2 regions of the Tenacibaculum sp. SZ-18 genome follow, and region 2 is predicted to be linked to the other one. Evidence: riboswitches for the same ligand, from Rfam matches in the RefSeq annotation. Region 2 holds a riboswitch; the other holds the start of a gene.
What was found. Region 2 has a riboswitch for cobalamin ahead of BTO06_RS10155 ((2Fe-2S) ferredoxin domain-containing protein). Riboswitches for the same ligand answer to the same signal wherever they lie in the genome.
Positions count from the first base shown of each region.

Region 1 (4,438 bases), 390 kb from region 2:
TGCAACTGCAACACCAGAACCTTCACCTAATCTCATTCCTAAATTTAATAATGGAGAAACCTTTAAATGATCTAACATTATTTTGTGTCCTTGTTCGCCTGATGTATGCGAAAAAATGCAGTAATCAAGAATGTTCTTATCAATATAATAAGCAGCTAACAAAGCAGAAGTCACAATAAATCCGTCCACTAGAATAGTCATATTTAATGAAGCAGCCTGAAGCATTGCACCACACATCATTACAATTTCAAATCCTCCAAAATGTTGTAAAGCATCCTCTGAACATTTAATATTTGGAGTATGTAAATCGTAAACATTACGAAGAATTTCTCCTTTTTTGTTTACTCCTTTATCATCCAATCCTGTTCCTTTACCAACACAATTCTCAATAGGTGTATTTGTGAAATAACTTAATAATAAGGAGGCAGAGGATGTATTACCAATTCCCATTTCACCAAAACCTACAATGTTAGAGCCATTTTTATATAAATCGGTTACAATGGTTTTCCCTTTGTTTAACGCTTCTTCTAACTGTAATTTCGTCATGGCAGGTTTTTTACTGTAATTAAAAGTACCTTTTGCTACTTTATAATTTAACAGTGCAGTATGTCCATCAAAATCAGCATTAACACCAGCATCAACAATTTTCAAATCGATATTATTCTGATTACAAAAAATATTAATGGCTGCGCCGCCTTGTAAAAAGTTGAAAATCATTTGTTGAGTCACTTCTTGTGGATAAGGACTTACAGGTTGGTCTTGTACAATTCCATGATCTCCAGCAAAAACTAGAATTGTTGGCTTTGATAGTGATGGAGATAGTGTATTTTGGATAGAACCAATTTGTTTAGCAATAGTTTCTAAAGTTCCTAAAGAACCAATTGGTTTAGTTTTGAAATCAATTTTTTCTTGGAGTTCTTTAATTAATTCGGTTGATACAGGTTGAATCATGTAGTGGTTTATTTTAAAGTTAAAGGCAATCCTGAGACCATAAAAATTGCTTTATCAGCTGTTTTAGCTATAAATTGATTTATCCAGCCTTGAAGTTCAGTAAACTTTCTACCAGATTCGGTTTGAGCGTGTAATCCCATTCCTATTTCATTAGATATGATTATAATGGTTGCATTTAACTTAGATAATTGAGATATTTCTTTCTTTGCTTGAATAAGGCATTCTTCAATATTATTGTTCGTATCCATGAAAAAGTTTGTTAGCCATAGAGTTACACAGTCAATCACAACGGTTCCATTATCAGGAATTACCTGGCTAATCAGCTTCTCTTCTTCAATAGTTGTCCAACGTTCATCTCTATCCGTAACATGTCTTTTAACTCTTGTTTTAAAATCTTCGTCCCAAATTCTAGAAGTTGCCAAATAGTAAGGTGTATCTGATAGAGATTCAGCTAATTGTTGTGCATAATTACTTTTACCTGAACGTTCACCACCAGTAATATAATAGATCATTTTAAAGAAAAATTTATTTACAACAAAGATTAGAAAGATTTTTTACAAAAAGAAAATTTTACTTTAGATCTCGTATTTTTGTAGTGTTAAATTTGATTTTATGAAAGTATCTTCTTTTATGCCTGCGGTAACGCAAATGATATATGATATGGGATTACAAGATCATTTACAAGGAATAACTTTTGAATGCCCTAAGATTGCTCTGAATGAAAAAGAAGTGGTGGTGAAGTATAAATTAGAAGGACAAAATTTAATGAGTGAAGAAATCAACACTATTTTTTCAAAGACAAAGGCAGAAGGCGGGACTTTATATTATGTGGACGAGCCAGTTTTAGAGTCTATAGCTCCAGATTTAATTTTTACGCAAGATGTTTGTGATGTTTGTCAAATAGATACAGAATCAGTTGCGAGATCTGCTTATAAATTGCCAAAAGTTCCTGAATTGATCTCAATAACCCCAAATTCGTTAGAAGATGTTTTTGATAATGCACTAACTGTGGCAAAAGCAATGAATCAGGAAAATATCGGTATAAATTACGTTGCAAAACTAAAGAACAGAATTGCCGATATTGTAGATGTTCAAAGAGCGCACAAAATTCAATCGAAAAATATCCTGCTGATTGAATGGATTAATCCTTTGTTTAATTGCGGTCATTGGATTCCTCATCAAATTGGATATGCAGGAGGTATTGATTTATTAGCACATCCTTCTGGAGATAGCATAGTTATTTCTTGGGATAAAATAGTAAAGTATGATCCCGAAGTTTTGATTATTGCTCCGTGTGGTTATGGAATTAATCGAACTATGGAAGACATGCAATTTCTGATAGATAAACCCAATTGGAACAATTTACGAGCTATTAAAAATAAACAGGTTTATATCGCCGATTTTGCTATGTTTACCCAATCTTCTGCAAGAACTTTAGTAGATGGAATTGAATGTTTAGCAGCTATGATTCATCCAGAACACTATACACTTTCTGAAGATTTGAATGTTAAATTCGCAAATTATCATGATTTATTAGCTAGTAATTTACAATTATGATATACATTTGCTCTAGATTTTGGTTTTATTCTAGTTTTTATTGGGATAAATTAAAAGGGAATTCGGTTAAAAACCGAAGCTGTACCCGCAACTGTAAGCTATAAAGCTTGTAACTAATTACTTTTTACCACTGCGAAAAGCGGGAAGGTGAGTTACAAGACGCGAGCCAGGAGACCTGCCAACAATTTTTTGATAACAAGCCTTCGGGAAAAGGGGATGTTAATCATTTTTAATCAAATTAACAAAATGAAAAAACAATTTGTAGTATTAGGCGCATTGGCGTGCCTATTTACGAAAGTTAACTCGCATGCACAAGAAACAGAAAAAAGCGAGGAGTTGGATGAAGTAGTAGTTACCGCTACGAAGTTTAAAATTAAAAAAGAAAACACTGCCAAAGTAATTCAAAAAATTACTCAGGAAGAGATTAAAAACAATCGGGGTAAAACTGTATTAGATCTTTTAAATAATATTGTTGGTGTCGAAATTAGAGGAGCAAATGCAAATGCAACTGAAATTAGATCAACTTATATTCGTGGAGGTAGAGGTCGTCAAGTTTTAGTATTAATTGATGGAGTACCAGTTTCAGATCCTACGGGAATTAGTCAAGAGTACGATTTACGTTTGTTATCGTTAGATCAAATTGAAAGTATAGAAATCTTAAAGGGAGCTTCTTCAACTTTATATGGTTCTGGAGCAGCAACAGGTGTAGTCAATATTACATTAAAGAAATCATCAAAAAGTAAAATTAAAGGAAGTTTCGAAACCAGTTTTGGAACAAATAACGATGCAAATGTTACCAATGATATATTTTCTGAATTACAACAAAATGTAAACGTTAATGGAACTGTTGGTAAATTAAACTTTTTAACTTCTTTCGGTTTAAGAAGTGTAGAAGGATTATCGGCGGCTAAAAATGAAACAAATACTGCTTTCGAAAGTGATGATTATTACAGTAAAAATGGAGTTTTAAAATTAGGATATAATTTTAGCGATTCATTTACTACTGAGGCATTTTTAAATTATGATGAGTTCGATTATGATTTCGATGCAGGTGCTTTCGCGGATGATGCAATAAATGTTGGAACAACTGAGCAATTGAGAATAGGAGTAAAGCCAAGTTATAAATACAATTCAGGAGAAGTATATTTATTGGCTTCTTATAACGAGTCAAATAGAAATATCGATATTTTCAGTTCATTCTCTAGTACAATAGATAAAAGTGAGTACAAAGGGAAAAGTTATAATATAGATTTAGTAAACAGATATAGCATCAATAATTTATTTCAAGTTATTACAGGTTTAAATTATCAAGAGCATTCAAATAATACAGTTACGCCATTTAGTAATATTAGTGAAGATGTTGCTAATTTCAATACTATAGACCCTTACGCATCTTTTGTGTATACTTCTGAATACGGATTAAACATAAATGTTGGAGGTCGATTAAATATTCATAGTGAATATGGAAGTAATTTTGTTTATGATTTAAACACTTCTTATAATATTTTAAGAGATAAAGATTTATCATTAAAGGCATTAGCTTCTTATAGTTCTGCATTTATTGCTCCTAGTACATTTCAATTATTTTCAATTTACGGAAACGTAGATTTAGATCCAGAAACTAGTAAAACCATTGAAGCTGGGCTAGAATTAAACTTTGATAAAAAGTATACTTTCGAGGCTGTTTATTTTGATAGAACACAAGATGATGCCATTGTGTACCAAAGTATTACAACTGCACCTTTTGGAGTATATCAGAATTCAACAGAAACAATTGATGTTAATGGTGTTGAAGTGTCGTTAGATGCAAAGCCAATTGACATGTTAAGAATCAATTTAGGATATACATATACTGATAAGAATATAGATGTCGATTACATTCCTACACATAAGTTTGTTGGTAACTTAGAGGTGAAGCCATTAAAGAATA
Region 1 is NZ_CP019335.1:1,899,149-1,903,586, reverse strand. Features, by position in the region: gene cobT (nicotinate-nucleotide--dimethylbenzimidazole phosphoribosyltransferase) at 1-951, opposite strand, end outside; gene BTO06_RS08615 (bifunctional adenosylcobinamide kinase/adenosylcobinamide-phosphate guanylyltransferase) at 960-1,463, opposite strand; gene BTO06_RS08610 (ABC transporter substrate-binding protein) at 1,564-2,508, shown strand; cobalamin riboswitch at 2,512-2,705, shown strand; gene BTO06_RS08605 (TonB-dependent receptor plug domain-containing protein) at 2,755-4,438, shown strand, end outside.
Region 1: another riboswitch for cobalamin. It lies ahead of BTO06_RS08605 (TonB-dependent receptor plug domain-containing protein); the one in region 2 lies ahead of BTO06_RS10155 ((2Fe-2S) ferredoxin domain-containing protein).

Region 2 (4,438 bases):
GGAATGTAAATAGTCTTGCTTTACAAGCTGGTCAATTCATTTTTAAAAACTATAACAAAATTCTACCTGATTTTGAATCGTATTTTTATGATGCAAAAATATTACAAAATGAGATAGACAAACTGGATGACTTTGAAGTAATTCCTACAAATACAAGCTATTTTTTAATTCGTTTATCTCAACCAAAAGCTTCAGAATTAAAATCATATCTAATCAATTGTCATCAACTATTGATACGAAACGCTTCAAACTTTAGGTCTTTAGATGAGCACTATATAAGAATTGCCAGTCAAACTCCGGAAAAAAACACCTTATTAATTAAAGCTTTATGCTCATGGAACAGTTAATGTTTTTAATTCCTTTAATTATTGCTTATATATTAGATTTAATTTTAGGTGATCCTAGATGGTTACCACATCCCATTCGTTTATTTGGAAATTTAATTGCATTTGGAGAACGAAAATTGAACCAAGGTCAATCTCGATTTTCAAAAGGTATGTTATTAACTTTAATACTTACTTCAGGTACATTTCTTTCATTTTACCTTATAGAATTTCTATTAAAACCGTATCCTATTGTATATATAATAGTTCATAGTATATTTTTATTCTATGCCATTGCTAATAAGAGTTTGATTGAAGAAGGAAAAGCTGTTTTTGATGAATTAGCTAAAGGAATTACACAAGGGAGAAAAAGGTTGTCGTGGATTGTAGGAAGAGATACTTCTCAATTGAATGAACAACAAATTAAAAAAGCTGTTTTTGAAACTTTATCCGAAAACTTAAGTGATGGTGTAATTGCTCCTCTATTTTTTTATATAATACTTGGAGTCCCTGGCGCTATGTTGTATAAAATGGTTAATACCTTAGACTCCATGATAGGTTATAAAAATGAACGTTATTTTTACTTTGGAAAATTTGCTGCGAAACTGGATGATGTCTTTAATTATATTCCATCAAGAATAACAGCGATAATTATGCTCTTTATTTCAGGAAAAATGAAATATACACTTAGTGTTTTTAAAGAAGGGAAAAAGCATACAAGTCCAAATGCAGGATATCCTGAAGCAGCATTAGCCTATATTATAAAATCCAAATTTGGAGGTCCAAATTATTATCACGGTAGACTTGTACAAAAACCATTTATAGGAATATATGATCGTAAAATTGAGGATAACGATTTTTATACAGTATCAAGAATAAATCAATTTACTACTTTTTTCTTTATTAGTATAACTGGGGTCTTTTGCTACCTTTGTTGGTGATATATGAAAAGATACATTATTACAGGAGCACCAAGCACTGGTAAGACGACACTTATTAATAGGTTACAGAAAAACGATCACACTGTTTTTGAGGAAGTATCTCGAAAAATTATAATTTCTGAACAGAAAAAAAACAGTAATAAAACTCCTTGGGAAGATGTTTTTGGTTTTACAAATCTTGTTTACCAACAAACTATTAAAGAATTGAGTACACCTATTTTTAAACATGCTTTTGTAGATCGAGGTTTGGCTGATAACATTGCCTATTTATTATTAAAAAAACAACCTGTTTCTGATGACTTTTTAGATTTTAATTATCACAAATTTTATCATAAAACAGTCTTATTCTGTCCACTTTGGAAGGAAATATATACTCAAGACGAACAAAGATTACAGACTTTTGGAGAAGCAAAAGAATTAGAACAGTTATTGTTAAAAACTTACATTAGTTTAGGATTTAAAATTTTAGAAATACCAAAAACAACAGTTGAAAAACGTGTAGAATTTATTAACACTTTGTTAAATTAAAAAGCATTATTTTTACACTGGATTAAGGTTTTTTATGAAAATAAAAATTAAAAGGGAATTTGGTGTAAATCCAAAACTGTTCCCGCAACTGTAAAGTTCGTTTAAAAAAAGATCAAGATGCCACTGCTTAATAAACCAATTAGGTGGGAAGGCGATGTTTTTAGAACTGAGTCAGGAGACCTGCCAAAATTCATTAAATAATCAATAACTCTCGGGTAAAGAGTTGGAAAATTATAAACTACACATTACGTAGCGTTTTCTACAAATTACCTGCCTAAAATTCTTTTTTAATAATGAAAAGATTAGTATTGCGCAGTGTATTTTTATCATCTCAAAATCGAAAGACTGATAATTATACTAAAAACAACATATTCTCATATTGTCAAAATCAAAAAATTGAATAAAATATGGGTAAAGATGTATCAAAAGCTACAACTACTTTCTTATTTTGTGATGGTGGTTCGTGTAAAAAAGCGAAAAGTGAAATGGCTGTTCGTGAAGCCAGAGCACATCTAAGAAATGGAGGACTTTGGGATAAAACTCACAGTATTAGAACTCGATGTAATGGTCGTTGTGAAGACGCTCCAACTTGGATCGTACAACCTGGAAATTACTGGTATAAAAACGTAACTCCAGAAAAAGCTGTTGAAATTATCGATACTCATATCAATGAAAATAAACATATCGATTCATATCTTTTGTATAAAGATGGAGATGAAGTAATGGATTCAGAAAATGAAAGAACTGTCAAACCAATTGTTTTTAAGGAGAAAGATGATAAAGATTATGGAAATGCATTAGTAGCTCGTTCTCCCGCTTCAGATCAATTTCTATACCCACTATTTAAAAAACTTTTTGAAACACCATCTAATATTCAAGTAAATTTTCCAAATGAAAATCAGAAAATAATCACACAATCGCATCAGGTTACTTATACCGACGATTTTGATATTGTTGTAGAAGGACCAGAAACATATTTAATATTAGCCATTGGTCCGATTACTAAAGTAATGGAAAATGATGTTACTCAAGAAATTAAAGATAGAAAAGTTGGTGTTGCAGAAGTTATCTGGAAGCAAGAAGACACTGATTACATTGCTCATATTCGTTTAAAGAATAGGAAAGGAAAATTTTTAGTATCATTGGGAATTCCAAAAAATAATAATACACTTTGGGAATATATTCTTAGTATTTACCTAAGTATGGATAGTAAAAAACCTAAAATAGTTTTACCTGTTGAACAATAAACAAATTAGCATATTAGGATGTGGATGGCTTGGTTTGCCTCTAGCTGAATATTTAATGGATAGAGATTATAGAGTAAAAGGCTCAACAACATCACATTCAAAAGAAGAAACACTTAAGGAACGTAATATTATTCCTTTCGTGTTTAAGTTAGGTGAATCCTATGAGAAAACTTTAGTGACTGAATTCTTTTCAGACAGTGAAGTAGTTATCATCAATTTTCCCCCTAAACGTATTCCTAATATTTTCAATGTGTACCAAGAACAAATAAAAGAAATATTACCATATATAAAACCAGAACAAAAAGTAATTTTTGTTAGTTCTACTTCTGTATACCAAAACACAAACGATTGGGTTACTGAAACCATAGAAAACAAACCTGAAAAAGAATCAGGGAAAGCAGTTTTAGCTGTTGAACAACTTTTACAAGCACATGTGAGAAATAATCTTACCATTCTTCGTTTAGCTGGATTGATTGGTTATGATAGAGTCCCAGGACGTTTTTTAGCAAAGAAAAAAGAAGTTGCAAATGGTAAAGCTCCGATCAATGTAATCCATCAAGATGATTGTATCGGATTAATCAATGCTATTATTTCTGAAAATGCTTGGGGAACTATAATTAATGGTTGTGCTGATGAGCATCCGTTACGAGAAACTTTTTATACTTTGGCTGCTGAAAAAGAGGGATTAATTCCTCCTGAATTTAAAGCTTTTGACCGTATTGAGTTTAAAAAGATATCAAACACGAAAAGTAAAATGTTACTAAAGTATAACTATAAATATCCAGATCCTTTAATTCTTGTTTCGTAAATGCAGAAGATAACTATTATAGGTGCAGGTCCTGGAGACCCAGAATTACTAACAGTAAAAGCTTATAAACTGATTAAAAATGCTGATGTTATTTTACATGACAACTTAGTTTCTTCAAATATTTTAGATTTAAATATTGCTGCTGAGAAAATATATGTAGGTCGAAAATTTGGAGATCAATCAGATCAAATTAGTAGACAAGATCGTATTAATCAATTGTTACACGAATATTATTTAAAGGGCAAAAAAGTAATACGATTAAAATCAGGCGATCCTTATATTTATGGGAGAGCTGCTGAAGAAGCTCGATACTTAGTAAAACATGAATTACCGTTTGAAGTAGTTCCTGGAATTACCGCTTCAATTGCAGCTGCAAACACATTAAATATCCCTATAACAGAACGAAATCATTCAAATGCAATGCTCATTTGTACTGCTCATACTGCTGATTATTCTTTTGAACAACTCAACGGAATTGCACATATGCTAAAAGCAGGAAATACGATTTCTATTTATATGGGATTAAAAAGTTTACATAGAATTATTCCAAAACTTTTAGAAGTTTGTAAAGATGAGACGATTCCAGTAAAC
Region 2 is NZ_CP019335.1:2,288,123-2,292,560, forward strand. Features, by position in the region: gene BTO06_RS10140 (pyridoxal phosphate-dependent aminotransferase) at 1-347, shown strand, start outside; gene cbiB (adenosylcobinamide-phosphate synthase CbiB) at 335-1,264, shown strand; gene BTO06_RS10150 (AAA family ATPase) at 1,268-1,792, shown strand; cobalamin riboswitch at 1,801-1,994, shown strand; gene BTO06_RS10155 ((2Fe-2S) ferredoxin domain-containing protein) at 2,200-3,039, shown strand; gene BTO06_RS10160 (NAD(P)-binding domain-containing protein) at 3,029-3,847, shown strand; gene cobA (uroporphyrinogen-III C-methyltransferase) at 3,848-4,438, shown strand, end outside.